4 regions of the Cronobacter turicensis genome follow, and region 1 is predicted to be linked to each of the others. Evidence: predicted binding sites of a transcription regulator. Region 1 holds the regulator's gene; each other region holds the start of a gene.
The links. The regulator PurR, encoded in region 1, represses purine synthesis genes. The targets are predictions, from matches to a motif close to CANGCAAACGTTTGCNTG.

Region 1 (3,916 bases):
GATGGTCAGCCCCATAAACATCGTCGCGACGGCGCTCGCCTGTTTATGCTTCGGCACCACGCTTGCCGCCACGACCGAGCCGAGCCCGAAAAACGCGCCGTGGTTAAGGCTGGTGAGAATACGCGAGGCCATCAGCGTCATGTAATCCGGCGCCAGCGCCGAGAGCACGTTGCCGAGCGTAAAAATCGCCATCAGGAAAATCAGCGCGCTGCGTCGTGCGCGGTGCGACAACAGGAGCGTCATCAACGGCGCCCCCACCATCACGCCAACCGCGTAAGCGCTTATCAGCATACCGGCGGCCGGAATCGAGACGTTGACGCCGTTCGCTATTACCGGCAACAGCCCCATCGGGGAAAACTCGGTCGTGCCAATGCCAAAAGCACCAATCGCCAGTGCCAGTAACGGGAAATTGACTTTCATTCATTGCTCCAGAAATTGTACAACAGCGCCGGGGAATGCCCGACGTTACAGCAGGATGCAGAAAGGATGGCACTTTCAGTCGGAAAAGATAAGTGACAAAAACAGCAAAATATTATTGCGCGAGTGTTAAAGAACACGCAAAAATTGTTATTAGCGAATCATAAGGAAATAGCGTGAAAAAGAAAGGGAACGGCGAGCGAAAGGCGTTTAAGCGCAGGAATGGTATAAGAAAGCGGGAGAACGCAGGCGCACTCCCGCCTGGCGCTTAATGCAGGATGGCGGTAAAAGCGCCCGCCACAATAAGACCCAGCACAACAAGGGTAGTGACCAGCGAAAATTTCAGATCGGTACTCATGGTATTCTCCTTAAAGACCCCATAAAAATCAGGTAGTGCGCATTTTTGCATAAACGGGCCGAAAAATCCTGCGACATTTAACCAGATATGCGTTTTCCCTCTTCCCCTTTCGATAAAGATAAGCCAAAATTCGTCGCTACTTTATTCGGTACCGGCCATCGACCCCTCCTCACGATAAATGTCGCGTTTCCCGGCATGCCGCACGTCCCCTCGTGGCAAACAGGGGTGTGTACAGGCAAACGATTAACCCGTGATTTTGCAGGGCTCAGCCAGGGGTCTGGAGTGATTATTAATGGCAACAATTAAAGACGTCGCGAAGCGAGCCAACGTTTCCACAACAACAGTCTCACATGTAATTAACAAAACCCGTTTTGTGGCGGAAGAGACGCGCAACGCGGTATGGGCGGCTATCAAAGAATTACATTATTCGCCAAGCGCCGTGGCGCGCAGCCTGAAGGTGAACCACACCAAATCTATCGGGCTGCTGGCGACCAGTAGCGAAGCGCCCTACTTTGCAGAAATCATCGAAGCTGTAGAAAACAGCTGCTTTGCAAAAGGCTATACGCTGATCCTCGGTAATGCGCATAACAATCTGGAAAAACAGCGCGCGTATCTGTCGATGATGGCGCAAAAGCGCGTCGACGGCCTGCTGGTGATGTGTTCGGAATACCCGGAGCCGCTGCTGTCCACGCTCGAAGAGTACCGTCATATCCCGATGGTGGTGATGGACTGGGGCGAAGCTAAAGCGGATTTCACCGACTCGGTTATCGATAACGCGTTCCAGGGCGGTTATCTCGCGGGGCGTTATCTTATCGAGCGCGGCCATCGCGATATCGGCGTGATCCCGGGGCAGCTTGAGCGCAACACCGGCGTCGGGCGTTTTTCCGGCTTCATGAAAGCGCTGGAAGAAGCGGCCATCAAGGTGCCGGAGAACTGGATCGTGCAGGGCGATTTCGAACCGGAATCCGGTTATCGCGCGATGCAGCAGATCCTCTCGCAGCCGCAGCGCCCTACCGCCGTCTTCTGCGGCGGCGATATCATGGCGATGGGCGCTATCTGCGCGGCCGATGAGATGGGCCTGCGCGTGCCGCAGGATATTTCGATTATCGGCTACGATAACGTACGCAACGCCCGCTTCTTCAGCCCGGCGCTGACGACAATCCATCAGCCGAAAGAGACGCTGGGCCAGACCGCGTTCAATATGCTGCTCGATCGCATCGTTAACAAACGCGAAGAGTCGCAGACCATCGAGGTGCACCCGCGCCTTATCGAACGCCGCTCGGTGGCGGACGGCCCGTTCCGCGACTATCGTCGTTAATCCCTTCCGGGAGCCGTATCACTGCGGCTCCCGCAGCCACTCCTTGTTCAGCGTTTCACTGTCCCCCAGATAATCAAGCAGCCAGCGCAGCGCGGGCGAGGCGTCGCTTTGTCGCCACGTCAGGCAGCAGGCGGCGTCCGGGAACGGGTTTTCCAGCGTCAGCGCGCGCCACTCTTCGCGATCCAGCCATGGCTTGGCGAAATGCGTCGGCACCATGCCGATACAGAGCCCTTCGCTAAGCGCATCAGCGGCGCAGTGCCAGTCCGGCACCACCACGCGTCGCTGGTTATCCAGCAGCCAGGTGATGCGTTTGGGCAGCGATCGCGAGGTATCTTCCAGCACCAGCGACGGGTAATCACGCAGCCTGTCATCGCTTAGCGCGCCTTCATGCTGCGCCAGCGGATGATGATGCGCCACCACGCAGCGCCAGCTCAGCATGCCCATATCGCGGAACGCGAACCGCCCGCCCACCGGGATCGCCTGCGTGGCGCCGATGGCAAGTTCCACGCGCCCATCCGCCAGCGCATCCCAGACGCCGTTAAACACCTCCTGCGACACCTGCAACTCGACATCGGAAAAGTGCCGGTAGAAATCGAGCACCAGCTGGCGGGTGCGCTCAGGCCGCACGATATTGTCCACCGCGATGGAAAGCTGCCCGCGCCAGCCGTTGGCTATCTGCTGGCACTGCTGACGGGTGATCATCATTTTTTTGATAACAGAACGCCCCTCGCGTAAAAACCAGGCGCCCGCAGGCGTCAGCACCACATCGCGATGGCGTCGCTCAAAGAGCGACACCGCGAGCCATTCCTCAAGCTGACGCACCGTATAGCTCACGGCAGAAGGCACGCGGTGCAGTTCCGCCGCCGCCGCGGTGAAGCTGCCAGTGCGCGCGACGGCGTCGACGACTTCCAGAGAATATTCAGACCACATTTTCTGCCTGCAAAATTTTTGAATGGAAACGGCAAATATTAGCGTTTCACAAGCCGGTTTGCACTCCGTACACTCCGGGCTCTTTCGCGTATTAAGAAGTGAGTCATTGTGATGCGACCTGATAAAGGATTTCTTTGCTGGCTGGCCGGGCTGAGCGTGCTCGGCTTTCTGGCGACCGATATGTACCTGCCCGCGTTCGCCGTTATCGAGGCGGACTTACACACGGCGCCATCGGCCATCAGCGCCTCGCTGAGCCTGTTTCTGGCGGGATTCGCGCTGGCGCAGCTGGTCTGGGGCCCCCTCTCTGACCGTTTTGGCCGCCGTCCGGTACTGCTGGCGGGGCTGGGGATTTTCGCCCTCGCCTGCCTTGGCACCGTCTGGGTAGAGAGCGCAGGCGCGCTGCTGGCGCTGCGCTTTATTCAGGCCGTGGGGGTCTGCTCCGCCGCGGTGAGCTGGCAGGCGCTGGTGACCGACCGCTACCCGGCGCAGCAGGCGCGCCGCATTTTCGCGACCATCATGCCGCTGGTCGGCCTTTCTCCGGCGCTGGCGCCGCTGCTGGGCAGCTGGATCCTGAACCACTTTTCCTGGCAGGCGATTTTCGTGGTGCTGTTTGCCATCACGGTATTGCTGATTATTCCGGCGCTGCGTCTGCCTTCGGGCGCGCCGCAGGGCAATAAAGGCGGCGAACCGCTGAGCTTTATGATGCTGCTGCGCTCGCGCGTCTACAGCGGCAATGTGCTGATTTACGCCGCCTGCTCCGCCAGCTTTTTCGCCTGGCTCACCGGCTCGCCGTTTATCCTGCATGAGATGGGCTACAGCCCGGCGGTGATTGGCCTGAGCTATGTGCCGCAAACCATCGCATTTCTGATAGGCGGTTACGGCTGTCGCAGCGC
Region 2 (3,916 bases), 340 kb from region 1:
CCGACAGTTGATTAGCGGCGGCATAGCGCACGCTGACATGATTCGGCATTTCCGGATAATGGCTTTCAATACGGCGGGATAGCTCGCAGGCCAGCGCGTCGATAGCGCCCGGCGGCAGCGGCGTGGTTTTGGCGATAGTCACTTCAATACGCATAACAACCCCCTGTTAATCATACTGTATATATATACAGGCTTGCCGGGCGACATGCAACAGGGGGTGTGATTTTTTTAGCGTGCGCTTAGCGTTTTACCGTCCAGCGCACCGCTTCACCGGCGAGGAACGGCACCAGCGTATCGTCGGCGACAGTTATCGTTTCCGGCATGACGCCTTCTTCACGCGCCAGCGTCACGGTATCTTCATTCACCGGCAGGCCGTAAAAACGCGGGCCGTTAATCGAGGTAAACGCCTCAAAGTGCGCCAGCGCGTTCATCTCTTCAAACACGGTGGCGTACGCCCCCAGCGCCGAAGGCGCGTTGAAGCAGCCCGCGCAGCCGCAGCTGGCCTCTTTACGATGGCGCGCATGCGGGGCGGAGTCGGTGCCGAGAAACACGCGATCGCAGCCGCTCGCGACCAGTTCGCGCAGCGCCTGCTGGTGTACGTTACGCTTGAGGATCGGCAGGCAGTAAAGATGTGGACGAATGCCGCCTGCGAGCATGTGGTTGCGGTTAAACATCAGGTGCTGCGGCGTAATAGTGGCCCCGAGCAGCGTGTTGCCCTCGCGTACGTAGTCGGCCGCGTCTTTGGTGGTAATGTGCTCAAAGACCACTTTCAGCCCCGGCAGACGTTGTCTGAGCGGCTCCATAACCGTCTCGATAAACCGCGCTTCGCGATCGAAAATATCGACATCGCTGTGGGTCACTTCGCCATGCACCAGCAGCGGCATGCCGAGTTTCTCCATTCGCTCCAGCACCGTCATGATGTTATCGATGCTGGTCACGCCGTGGCTGGAGTTCGTCGTGGCGTTTGCCGGGTAGAGCTTGGCGGCGGTAAAGACGCCTTGCTGAAAACCGCGCTCCAGCTCGTCCGCATCCAGTGTGTCGGTCAGGTAGCAGGTCATCAGAGGTTCAAACGTGTGGTGTTCCGGCACGGCGTCGAGAATGCGCTGGCGGTAGGCGATAGCGGCTTCCACGGTCGTGACCGGCGGCGCCAGGTTTGGCATGACGATAGCGCGCCCGTAAGTTTCGCTGGTGTAAGGCACGACGGTTTTCAGCATGTCGCCATCGCGCAGATGAACATGCCAGTCGTCAGGGCGGCGGATAGTTAAAACCTGGGGTTGTGCAGTCATGGAAGGCTCCGGCTTGGGGAAACAGTCAGTAATGGCTGGTTTTATGCCGGGCACTAAGGATAAGCGTAAACGTTTTCCTTTGCATCCTTTTCCTGAAAATTCGGGGGCGTCGCGCCCCCGGTATCACATTAATCAGTCAGTGGGATCACGATTTCGCCAGGCTTCACTTCCAGCCCTTTGGCGAATTTCTTCGCCAGCGCTTCGCCCTGGGTGCGGTCTTCGCTCAGCACGTAAGCCGGGCGCTGTTCGAAGTAACTGCGCAGCGATTTGTTCAGATAGGGCATCAGGGTTTCCAGCACCGGCGCCATTTTGTCCGGCGTGATGCTGCTGTCGACGACTTCCATCTCGCGCAGATAAATAGCGCCTTTTTCTTTATCAAACGTTGGCAGGGCTTTCAGTTTCAGCTTTACCAGCGCTTTCTGGTTACCGAAAAGCGATGTCATATCGAGACTCGCATCGCCGTTGAGCGTGATTTTATTCGGCTCTTCACGGCCAATCGCGCTGTTCAGGTTGGTCAGGACGATATGCGCGTCGGCAAGACCCGGCACGCCGATATCTTTGGCGTAGTTATTGCGCTTTTGCAGCGCCTGGTTGATGTCCTGTTCGGTGACGGTGTATTGCGTGAGCTGGTTACATCCCACCAGCAAGCCGCTGACGATAAGTGCCGCGGCGACTAACATTTTTTTCATGAGCTTCCCTCGTTCTGGTGCTGTCGGGCGATCCTGACACAAAGCAGGATGCCCCGCCAGTGGAAGCGGCAAAAGCGGATTCGGCTTAAAACGCCGGTGGAGGCCACCGGCGGGATCGTCAGATAGCCATTCTGGAGAGCAGATTAATTTGCGTCTGCTTGGCCATGTTGTCGCGATAGTCCGCGACGCGGGTAGGGTAGTTGACGCCAGCGACCAGCGTCAGATTGCGCAGCAGCGGGAAAAGATGAATGTCATCTTCAGAGAGTTCGCCGTTCACGGCGTTCGGCTGGACGATAAGCTTGTCGAGCGCGCGCAGGTCGTCGCTGATGTTTTTAATCAGCCCGGCGGAGTGGGCCATATGGTCGTCAAAGGAGCCAATCGCCGCCTCTTTTTTCTCGGTAAAGTAACGACGCGCTTCAGGCGTGGCGAACTCATCGAACGGGGCTTTGGCAAAGCGCGGCAGCAGCAGACGGTTAATGTAGCCGTTAACGCGGCGCAGCCACTCTTCAATCGCCGGGTTGCGCTTGCCGGTGAGCAGCGGTTTGCCATCAAGATTATCGACGTAGTGAACGATATCCATGCTTTCCGGCAGGTAGCGGCTGTCGTCTTTTTGCAGAATCGGGGCCATTTTCTGGCCTATCATGCGGGTGGGAGTGGCTTCGTCATCGTTCGACATCACGATAAGCTCTACCGGAAGGTTTTTGAGCCCGAAAATCATGCGCGCTTTCAGACAGAACGGACAGTGATCGTAAATATATAACTTCACGTTTCTCCTCCTGCTCAGGTTACTGATTTTTCAGTATGGTGGAGAATACGCCGGGGAGCAAATCGCTCCCCGGCTCTTAACTTTCCTGCTCCACCAGCCCCGGCGCGAGCCGTTTCTGACTGAACTGCCACCAGAGCATCAGGAACGTCCCGACACCTATCACGCCAAGCATCGCCCAGGGCAGCTCGGGCGTATTCAGCGTGCGGCCGATGTCAAACAGCCAGCCGCCGCCCGCGTAGCCAAGCGCGCCGCCAAAGGCGAGGCCCAGGCGGCTGAAGCCCATATAGCTGCCGCGCGCACGGGCGTCGGCCAGCGACGCGCTCAGCGTTTCGCGCGCTGGCTCGGCGATAATCGAGCCGATATAAAAGAGGCAAATTAAGGTAAACAGCTGTTGCAGGTTGCTCGCAAGACCGATCGGCACCAGGCTGAACGTCATCACCAGCAGCCCGGCCATCAGACGCTGTTCAAGGCGAAAGCGCTTTTCGCTCCAGCGCGCCAGCGGATAGAGCAGCGTCAGCGACAGCACGGCTTCAATGGCGTACATCCATTTCACCGCCGCCGGTTCGCCCGCGATATCGTTCACCATCACCGGCAGCATGAGCATTACCTGCACCGCCAGCATGTAATAACCGGTCAGCGTCAGCACATAGGTGACGAAGCGCTTATCGCGCAGCACGCGGCCCATGCCTTCGCGCAGCGGCGTGCGCACTGTGGAGAGCTTCCAGTCAGGCAACAGCCAGGCGTTAAAGCCCGCGCAGAGCACAAACAGCAGCGCGCCGACGCCGCACACCAGCCGGAAATCATATTGCAGCAGCCAGCTGCCGATAAGCGCGCCCGTCACGGCGCCCGCGCTGTCCTGCATCATCAGCAGGGAGAAAAAGCGACCGCGCTCCTGGGGGCGTACCAGCTTGACGACCAGCGCCGATCGCGGCGGGTCGAAAAGCGTGCCGCCAAGCCCGGAGAGTATGCAGGAGAGCCACAGCACCCACGGCTCATGGGCGACCGCCATGGTCGCAAATCCCGCAGCGCGCAGCAGCATGCCGGTGACGATCATCGGCCGCGCGCCGAGACGGTCGGCGATGGCGCCGCCGAAAATCCCCAGCCCTTGCTGAACGAGCTGGCGCAGACCGAGCGCGATACCCACCATCAGCGCGGCCCAGCCGAGGCTGTCGACG
Region 3 (3,916 bases), 570 kb from region 1:
AGGCGGGTTGCTGCATGAAGATGTCAACACGGTGGCGGGCTTTGGTCTTGCGCGCTATACCCAGGAGCCGTGGCTCGACAACGGCGAACTTGCCTGGCGCGACGGGGCGCCAGCCTCGCTGGATAACGCCACTATCGCGACCCTCGACACCCCGTTCTCGAAGCATGGCGGCACCAAAGTGCTGAGCGGCAACCTTGGCCGCGCGGTGATGAAAACGTCTGCCGTGCCGGTGGAAAACCAGGTCGTCGAAGCGCCCGCCGTGGTGTTCGAAAGCCAGCACGACGTCTTGCCTGCCTTTGAGGCCGGGCTGCTGGACCGCGATTGCGTCGTGGTGGTGCGCCATCAGGGGCCAAAAGCGAACGGGATGCCAGAATTACATAAACTTATGCCGCCGCTTGGTGTATTATTGGACCGCTGTTTCAAAATTGCATTGGTCACGGATGGTCGCCTCTCCGGCGCGTCGGGGAAAGTGCCTTCGGCCATCCACGTGACGCCCGAAGCTTACGACGGCGGGCTGCTCGCGAAAGTGCGCGACGGCGATATCATCCGCGTCAACGGACAGACCGGCGAACTGACGCTGCTGGTGGATGAAGACGAACTGGCGCGGCGTGAGCCTTACCACCCGAATCTCAGCGCCCAGCGCGTGGGAACGGGGCGCGAGCTGTTCGGTGCGCTGCGTGAAAAACTGTCCGGGGCGGAGCAGGGCGCGACCTGCATCGACTTTTAACTATCAGGTGCGCAGGCGCGCGCCACACTCTTTAAAAATGGCGGGAGAGATCCACAGATGAAAAACTGGAAAACGAGTGCCGAACAGATCCTGAAAAGCGGTCCGGTCGTGCCGGTGATTGTGATTAACAAGCTGGAGCACGCGGTCCCGATGGCGAAGGCGTTGCTGGCAGGCGGCGTGCGCGTGCTGGAAGTGACCCTGCGCACCGCATGTGCGATGGACGCTATCCGCGCTATCGCCAAAGAAGTGCCGGACGCCATCATCGGCGCGGGCACCGTGCTGAACGCGCAGCAGCTCAAAGAGGTGACTGAGGCTGGCGCGCAGTTCGCCATCAGCCCGGGCCTCACCGAGCCGCTGCTGAAAGCCGCGACCGAAGGCACCATCCCGCTGATCCCTGGCATCAGCACCGTTTCCGAACTGATGCTGGGCATGGATTACGGCCTGAAAGAGTTTAAATTCTTCCCGGCGGAAGCCAACGGCGGCACCAAAGCGCTGCAGGCTATCGCAGGCCCGTTCTCCCAGGTGCGTTTCTGCCCGACGGGCGGCATTTCGCCTGCCAACTACCGTGACTATCTGGCGCTAAAAAGCGTGCTGTGCATCGGCGGCTCCTGGCTGGTGCCGGCGGATGCGATGGAAGCGGGCGACTGGGATCGCATTACGAAACTTGCCCGCGAAGCGGTGGAAGGCGCGCAGTAACTTTTTACGCGACCTGAAATGCAGCGCGCCGCCTTCACGGGCGGCGCGTTTTTTTTAGCCTTTTACGATCACGGCGGCGGCGGAGGCCTTCGCGCGCGCGATGGCGTCATCAACCGTCTCGCCGGTGGCGAGCGCCACGCCCAGACGGCGTGAACCGTCGATTTCCGGCTTGCCGAAGAGGCGCAGTTGCAGACCGGCGCCCAATGCCCCGGAGAGCTCGCCAAACTTCACGTCATCACTTTTCAGCGTCGGCAGGATCACCGCCGAGGCGGCCGGGCCGTACTGGCGAATACCGCCGACCGGCAGACCGAGAAACGCGCGCACGTGCAGCGCGAACTCTGAGAGATCCTGAGAGATAAGCGTCACCATCCCGGTATCGTGCGGCCGTGGCGATACTTCACTGAATATCACCTCGTCGCCGCAGACAAACAGCTCGACGCCGAACAGGCCGTAACCGCCGAGCGCCTGCACCACCTTCTGCGCAATCTCCTGGGCGCGCGCCAGCGCCGCCTCGCTCATCTGTTGGGGCTGCCAGGATTCGCGGTAATCGCCGTCTTCCTGGCGATGACCGATAGGCGCGCAGAAATGCACGCCGTCCACGGCGCTGATGGTGAGTAGCGTGATTTCAAAATCAAACTGCACTACGCCTTCGACGATGACTTTCCCCGCGCCGGCGCGTCCGCCCTGCTGCGCATACTGCCAGGCACCGTCCAGCGCATCGCTGCTACGAACAACGCTCTGGCCCTTGCCGGAGGAACTCATGACCGGTTTGACGATGCACGGCAGGCCGATTTCCGCCACCGCCTCGCGAAATTCCGCTTCGTTTTCGGCGAAGCGATAAGTTGAGGTCGGCAGGCCAAGCTCTTCGGCGGCGAGGCGACGGATGCCTTCACGGTTCATGGTCAGACGGGCGGCGCGGGCGCCAGGCACCACGCGCTGGCCCTGCTGTTCAAGCTCAACGAGCGCGTCGGTGGCGATAGCTTCGATTTCCGGCACGATAAAGTCCGGCATCTCCTGCGCTACCAGTTTTTTCAGCGCTGCGCCGTCGAGCATATTGATAACGTGACTGCGGTGCGCCACCTGCATGGCGGGCGCATCGGCGTAGCGATCAACGGCGATCACCTCAATGCCCAGACGCTGGCATTCAAGCGCCACTTCTTTTCCGAGTTCTCCTGAGCCAAGCAGCATCACGCGGGTTGCTGACGGGCGCAGTGCGGTACCTAACATAGCCATAGCGGTATTCCTGCTGTGTGAAATTCTGGCGGCAGTATATACGAAAACGTTTGCTTTGCGCATCGCAGACGGTTTGCATTTCGGTTCGCGCAGGTTTATACTGTATATAAATACAGTAACGGGAGTTGCATCATGGCGGTAGAAATTAAATACGTCGTTATCCGTGAGGGTGTGGAAAAAATGTCATTTGCCAGTAAGAAGGAAGCCGACGCCTGGGACAAAATGCTGGACTTAGCCGAAGCCCTGGAAGGCTGGCTGGGACAGGCGCCTGTCGGTTTCGCGGAAGGTCAGGTCGAGCAGCTGGCGCTGTGGATGGCCGAGCAGAAAGACAACCTCAGCACTATCGTGCGCACCGGTCGTCTGCCGCAGGAAACCAGCGAGCACACTGACGGCGCGGCAGAAGCTGCCCCGGAAGCGTCGGCTGAAGGTGAAGAGGGCGCTGTCGCGCTGCACAGCGCGCGTAAACGCACCAAAGCGGCCTGATCGTCTTCTCCCTGTGCCGCTGGCGGCATTATAGCGCCAGCGGCGCGGTTTCTCGCGCGTCGGGTTCTTGCGGCTGATCTTTCGCGTTTGCTCAACGTGAGTACCATTTTCACGTTAGCGGGTGTTTTGGGTGGGACTACGGTTACATAGTCCGCTGTCCGCTGCCTACTCTCACGTTCCCCCCTCAGTTTTACCCCCTCATTTTGTAGGGTTCCCTTGCGCTTCGCTGTTTTTGTACCAGACTTTTTTCATCACCCGTCTTCGGAGAAGCACGATGAAAAAAATCGCAGGAGCCCTGATTTCTTTTGCATTACTCACCGCCGCAAGCGCTGCGCACGCGGATGACCCGCGCCAGGTGCATTTCCCGAAATGCGAAGGCATGACGGCGGAAGGTATCGCGGCGAGCGTCAAGCGCGACTATCTGCAAAACCGTATTGTGAAATGGGCTGACGATCAGAAAACGCTGGGGCAGGCCGATCCGGTCGCCTGGATCAACAGCAAAGAGATCGTGGGCAAAAACGATAAATGGAAAGTGCCGCTGACCGTGCGCGGTAAAAACACCGATATTCACTACCAGGTGATGGTCGACTGCGCCGCGGGCCAGGCGCACTATCAGCACTGATCCTCTGCGGCCCTTACCGGGGCCGCGTCTTTTCCCTTCCTTGCGGTTCCCCGACACATCTTGACGTCCGCTCGCTTACGCTTGGGTTATCACTCATCAGCGCAGAGGAACATAATGAGCAACTGGTTAACACAGCTTCAGTCAATGCTGGGGCA
Region 4 (3,916 bases), 440 kb from region 1:
TCCTTCCTCGCCGTTTATGACGGTTCCTGCTTTGATCCGATACAGGCTGTCATTAATAATTCTCTGCCCAATTATAATGAAGAGGTTTTGCACCTCACGACGGGCTGCTCAGTTATCGTCACCGGCAAAGTGGTTGAATCCCCGGGCGAAGGCCAGAGCTTCGAACTGCAGGCCACGCAGGTTGAAGTGACCGGCTGGGTGGACGATCCGGATACCTACCCGATGGCGGCCAAGCGCCACAGCATCGAGTATCTGCGTGAAGTGGCGCATCTGCGTCCGCGCACCAACCTGATTGGCGCCGTGGCACGCGTACGCCACACGCTGGCGCAGGCGCTGCACCGTTTCTTCCACGAGCAGGGCTTCTTCTGGGTCTCCACGCCGCTTATCACCGCGTCTGATACCGAAGGCGCGGGTGAAATGTTCCGCGTGTCGACGCTGGATCTGGAAAACCTGCCGCGCGACGATCAGGGTAAAATCGATTTCGACAAAGACTTTTTCGGCAAAGAAGCGTTCCTGACCGTTTCCGGTCAGTTGAACGGCGAAACCTACGCCTGCGCGCTGTCGAAAGTCTATACCTTCGGCCCGACCTTCCGCGCTGAAAACTCCAACACCAGCCGCCACCTCGCGGAGTTCTGGATGCTGGAGCCGGAAGTGGCGTTCGCTAACCTGAACGACGTGGCGGGCCTCGCGGAAGCGATGCTGAAATATGTCTTCAAAGCGGTGCTGGATGAACGCATGGACGACATGAAGTTCTTCGCCGAGCGCGTGGATAAAGAAGCCATCGACCGTCTGGAGCGTTTCATCTCCGCAGACTTCGCGCAGGTGGACTACACCGACGCGGTCGCCATTCTGGAGAAAAGCGGCGAGAAATTCGAGAACCCGGTTTACTGGGGCGTAGATCTGGCATCCGAGCATGAACGCTATCTCGCCGAGAAACACTTCAAAGCGCCGGTGGTAGTGAAAAACTACCCGAAAGACATCAAGGCGTTCTATATGCGCCTTAACGAAGATGGCAAAACCGTGGCGGCGATGGACGTCCTCGCGCCGGGCATCGGTGAAATCATCGGCGGCTCCCAGCGTGAAGAGCGTCTCGACGTGCTGGATGCGCGCATGGAAGAAATGGGCCTTAATAAAGAAGACTACTGGTGGTATCGCGACCTGCGCCGTTACGGCACCGTGCCGCACGCCGGTTTTGGTCTCGGCTTTGAACGTCTGATCGCCTACGTAACCGGCGTTCAGAACGTGCGCGACGTTATCCCCTTCCCGCGTACCCCGCGCAACGCGAACTTCTAATCCTCAGAGGGGCCAGCTTGCTGGCCCTTTTTTCTGCCAGCCTCTTATTGTTCATTTTTTATTACGGTTTCGATGACTTTTGCCGTGTATAAAAATTCATCAATTATCTAATGGCTTTTTTTGACGCCGCTTCGCTATAGCATATTTGTACACAACTTCCACAGACTTCTGGACTTCCATCCATCCCATCCTGAAAAAAACATCTGCTGCTTACAATTGTATAAAAATGCACCTTATCTAAATTAATGATAAGTTTTTCATATATATAAGAAAGGAATGAGCAAAATTCATTCACCTAAGTAATAAATTTGAGGTCTCTCACAAAGTTCCCTTTCATTAATAAATTCTTACACAATATTTCTTTTTGTTACTCGATTTAGACATTTGTAGCACTTTCCGGGTAGCGAAACGATTATATGAATGGAAAGATGCCAGACAGACACAGAAAGACACCAAACTCTCATCAATAGTTCCGTAATGAATTATTGACGGCAGTGGCAGGTGTTCAAAAAAACCAATGAGGGTAATAAATAATGATGAAGCGCAATATCCTGGCAGTGGTTATCCCTGCCCTGCTGGTAGCCGGTGCAGCAAACGCTGCAGAAATCTATAACAAAAACGGCAACAAACTGGATCTTTACGGCAAAGTTACTGCTGAACACGATTTCGTGACATCAGGCGACAACACCAGCAATGGTGATGCGACTTACGCTCAGCTGGGCTTCAAAGGCGAAACTCAGATTAACGATCAGCTGACCGGTTATGGTCAGTGGGAATACCGTGCGTATGCGACCAGCGCTGAATCTGAGCAGGGCGCTAACAACTCTAACCGTACCCGTCTGGCCTTTGCTGGTCTGAAAATTGCGGACGCGGGCTCCATCGATTACGGCCGTAATTACGGTATCGTATACGATGTTGAATCCTACACCGATATGGCACCGTCTTACTCCGGTATGACCTGGGCTAACTATTCTGATAACTTCATGACCGGCCGTACCACTGGTGTTCTGACTTACCGTAACACCGGCTTCTTCGGCCTGGCTGACGGTCTGAACTTTGGTATCCAGTATCAGGGTAAAAACGACCGTGATAACGTTGCTACTTCTAACGGCGATGGCGTTGGTTACTCACTGGGTTACGATTTTGGCGAAGGCTTCAGCCTGATTGGTGCGTACAGCAACTCTAACCGTACTCTTCAGCAGAAACTGGATGATAAAGGCGATCGCGCTGAAGCATGGGCAGTTGGTGCCAAGTACGATGCTAACAACCTGTACCTGGCGACCGTGTATGCTGAGACTCGCAACATGACTCGCGAAGCTGATAACACCTTTGCGAACAAAACTCAGAACTTTGAAGCGATCGCTCAGTACCAGTTCGATTTCGGTCTGCGTCCGTCCCTGTCTTACGTACAGTCTAAAGGTAAAAACCTGACTGCTCGTGGCACCTTCGATGGCGGCGATGCTGACCTGCAGAAATATGTTGAAGTTGGTGCTTACTACTACTTCAACAAAAACTTCAACGTATACGTTGACTACCAGATCAACCTGATCGATAACGACGCTTACGCTCGTAACGTGGGTATCGTTAACGGTCGTGACGACCAGGTTGCACTGGCTGCGACCTACCAGTTCTAATCAGCACAACCTTGTTGTCTGATAGCGAAAAAACAGGGCTTCGGCCCTGTTTTTTTATGCGTAAAAGAAAATTCTGCCAACTTTTGCGATCCACGTAACTTTTCCGGGCAAACGGTTGGCATTTTGTAAATCTCCCGTTAACCTGATAGCGAATTTCCCTTCTGAAATCACAATGGAACCTCGTCATGTTTGAGAACATTACCGCCGCCCCAGCCGACCCGATCCTTGGCCTGGCCGATCTGTTTCGTGCCGACGATCGCCCAACCAAAATTAACTTAGGCATTGGTGTTTACAAGGATGAAACCGGTAAGACCCCGGTTCTGACCAGCGTTAAAAAAGCAGAACAATATCTGCTGGAAAATGAAACCACCAAAAACTACCTCGGCATTGACGGTATTCCCGAATTCGGCCGCTGCACGCAGGAACTGCTGTTCGGTAAAGGCAGCCATATTATTAGCGATAAACGCGCCCGCACGGCGCAGACCCCAGGCGGCACCGGCGCGCTGCGTGTCGCGGCGGATTTCCTCGCCAAAAATACCGACGTCAAACGCGTCTGGGTCTCTAACCCGAGCTGGCCGAACCATAAAGGCGTGTTCAATTCCGCCGGGCTGGAAGTGCGTGAATACGCTTACTATGACGCCGCGAACCATACGCTCGATTTCGACGGCCTGTTAAGCAGCCTGCAGGAAGCGCAGGCGGGTGACGTGGTGCTGTTCCACGGCTGCTGCCACAACCCGACCGGCATTGACCCGACGCTGGATCAGTGGGAACAGCTGGCGAAGCTGTCTGTCGAAAAAGGCTGGCTGCCGCTGTTTGACTTCGCCTACCAGGGCTTTGCCCGCGGTCTGGAAGAAGATGCTGAAGGCCTGCGTGCGTTCGCTGCTCTGCATAAAGAACTTATCGTCGCGAGCTCTTACTCCAAAAACTTCGGTCTGTACAACGAGCGCGTCGGCGCCTGTACGCTGGTGGCGGCAGAAGCCGACGCCGCA

Region 2: a site for PurR is predicted at 1,349-1,366, ahead of pyrC (dihydroorotase). Genes of this name have one in related genera too.
Region 3: a site for PurR is predicted at 2,696-2,713, ahead of purT (formate-dependent phosphoribosylglycinamide formyltransferase). Genes of this name have one in related genera too.
Region 4: a site for PurR is predicted at 3,032-3,049, ahead of AB8W27_RS13115 (amino acid aminotransferase). Genes of this name have one in related genera too.

Annotation. Positions count from the first base shown of each region.
Region 1 is NZ_CP165997.1:2,290,007-2,293,922, forward strand. Features, by position in the region: gene AB8W27_RS10950 (MFS transporter) at 1-420, opposite strand, end outside; gene AB8W27_RS10955 (YnhF family membrane protein) at 686-775, opposite strand; gene purR (HTH-type transcriptional repressor PurR) at 1,068-2,093, shown strand; gene punR (DNA-binding transcriptional activator PunR) at 2,112-3,023, opposite strand; gene punC (purine nucleoside transporter PunC) at 3,135-3,916, shown strand, end outside.
Region 2 is NZ_CP165997.1:2,631,588-2,635,503, reverse strand. Features, by position in the region: gene dinI (DNA damage-inducible protein I) at 1-154, opposite strand, end outside; gene pyrC (dihydroorotase) at 240-1,286, opposite strand; gene AB8W27_RS12605 (lipoprotein) at 1,415-1,975, opposite strand; gene grxB (glutaredoxin 2) at 2,094-2,741, opposite strand; gene mdtH (multidrug efflux MFS transporter MdtH) at 2,818-3,916, opposite strand, start outside.
Region 3 is NZ_CP165997.1:1,715,728-1,719,643, forward strand. Features, by position in the region: gene edd (phosphogluconate dehydratase) at 1-727, shown strand, start outside; gene AB8W27_RS08240 (bifunctional 4-hydroxy-2-oxoglutarate aldolase/2-dehydro-3-deoxy-phosphogluconate aldolase) at 785-1,423, shown strand; gene purT (formate-dependent phosphoribosylglycinamide formyltransferase) at 1,478-2,656, opposite strand; gene AB8W27_RS08250 (YebG family protein) at 2,789-3,139, shown strand; gene yebF (protein YebF) at 3,414-3,761, shown strand; gene AB8W27_RS08260 (tellurite resistance TerB family protein) at 3,876-3,916, shown strand, end outside.
Region 4 is NZ_CP165997.1:2,732,515-2,736,430, forward strand. Features, by position in the region: gene asnS (asparagine--tRNA ligase) at 1-1,293, shown strand, start outside; gene AB8W27_RS13110 (porin) at 1,827-2,927, shown strand; gene AB8W27_RS13115 (amino acid aminotransferase) at 3,113-3,916, shown strand, end outside.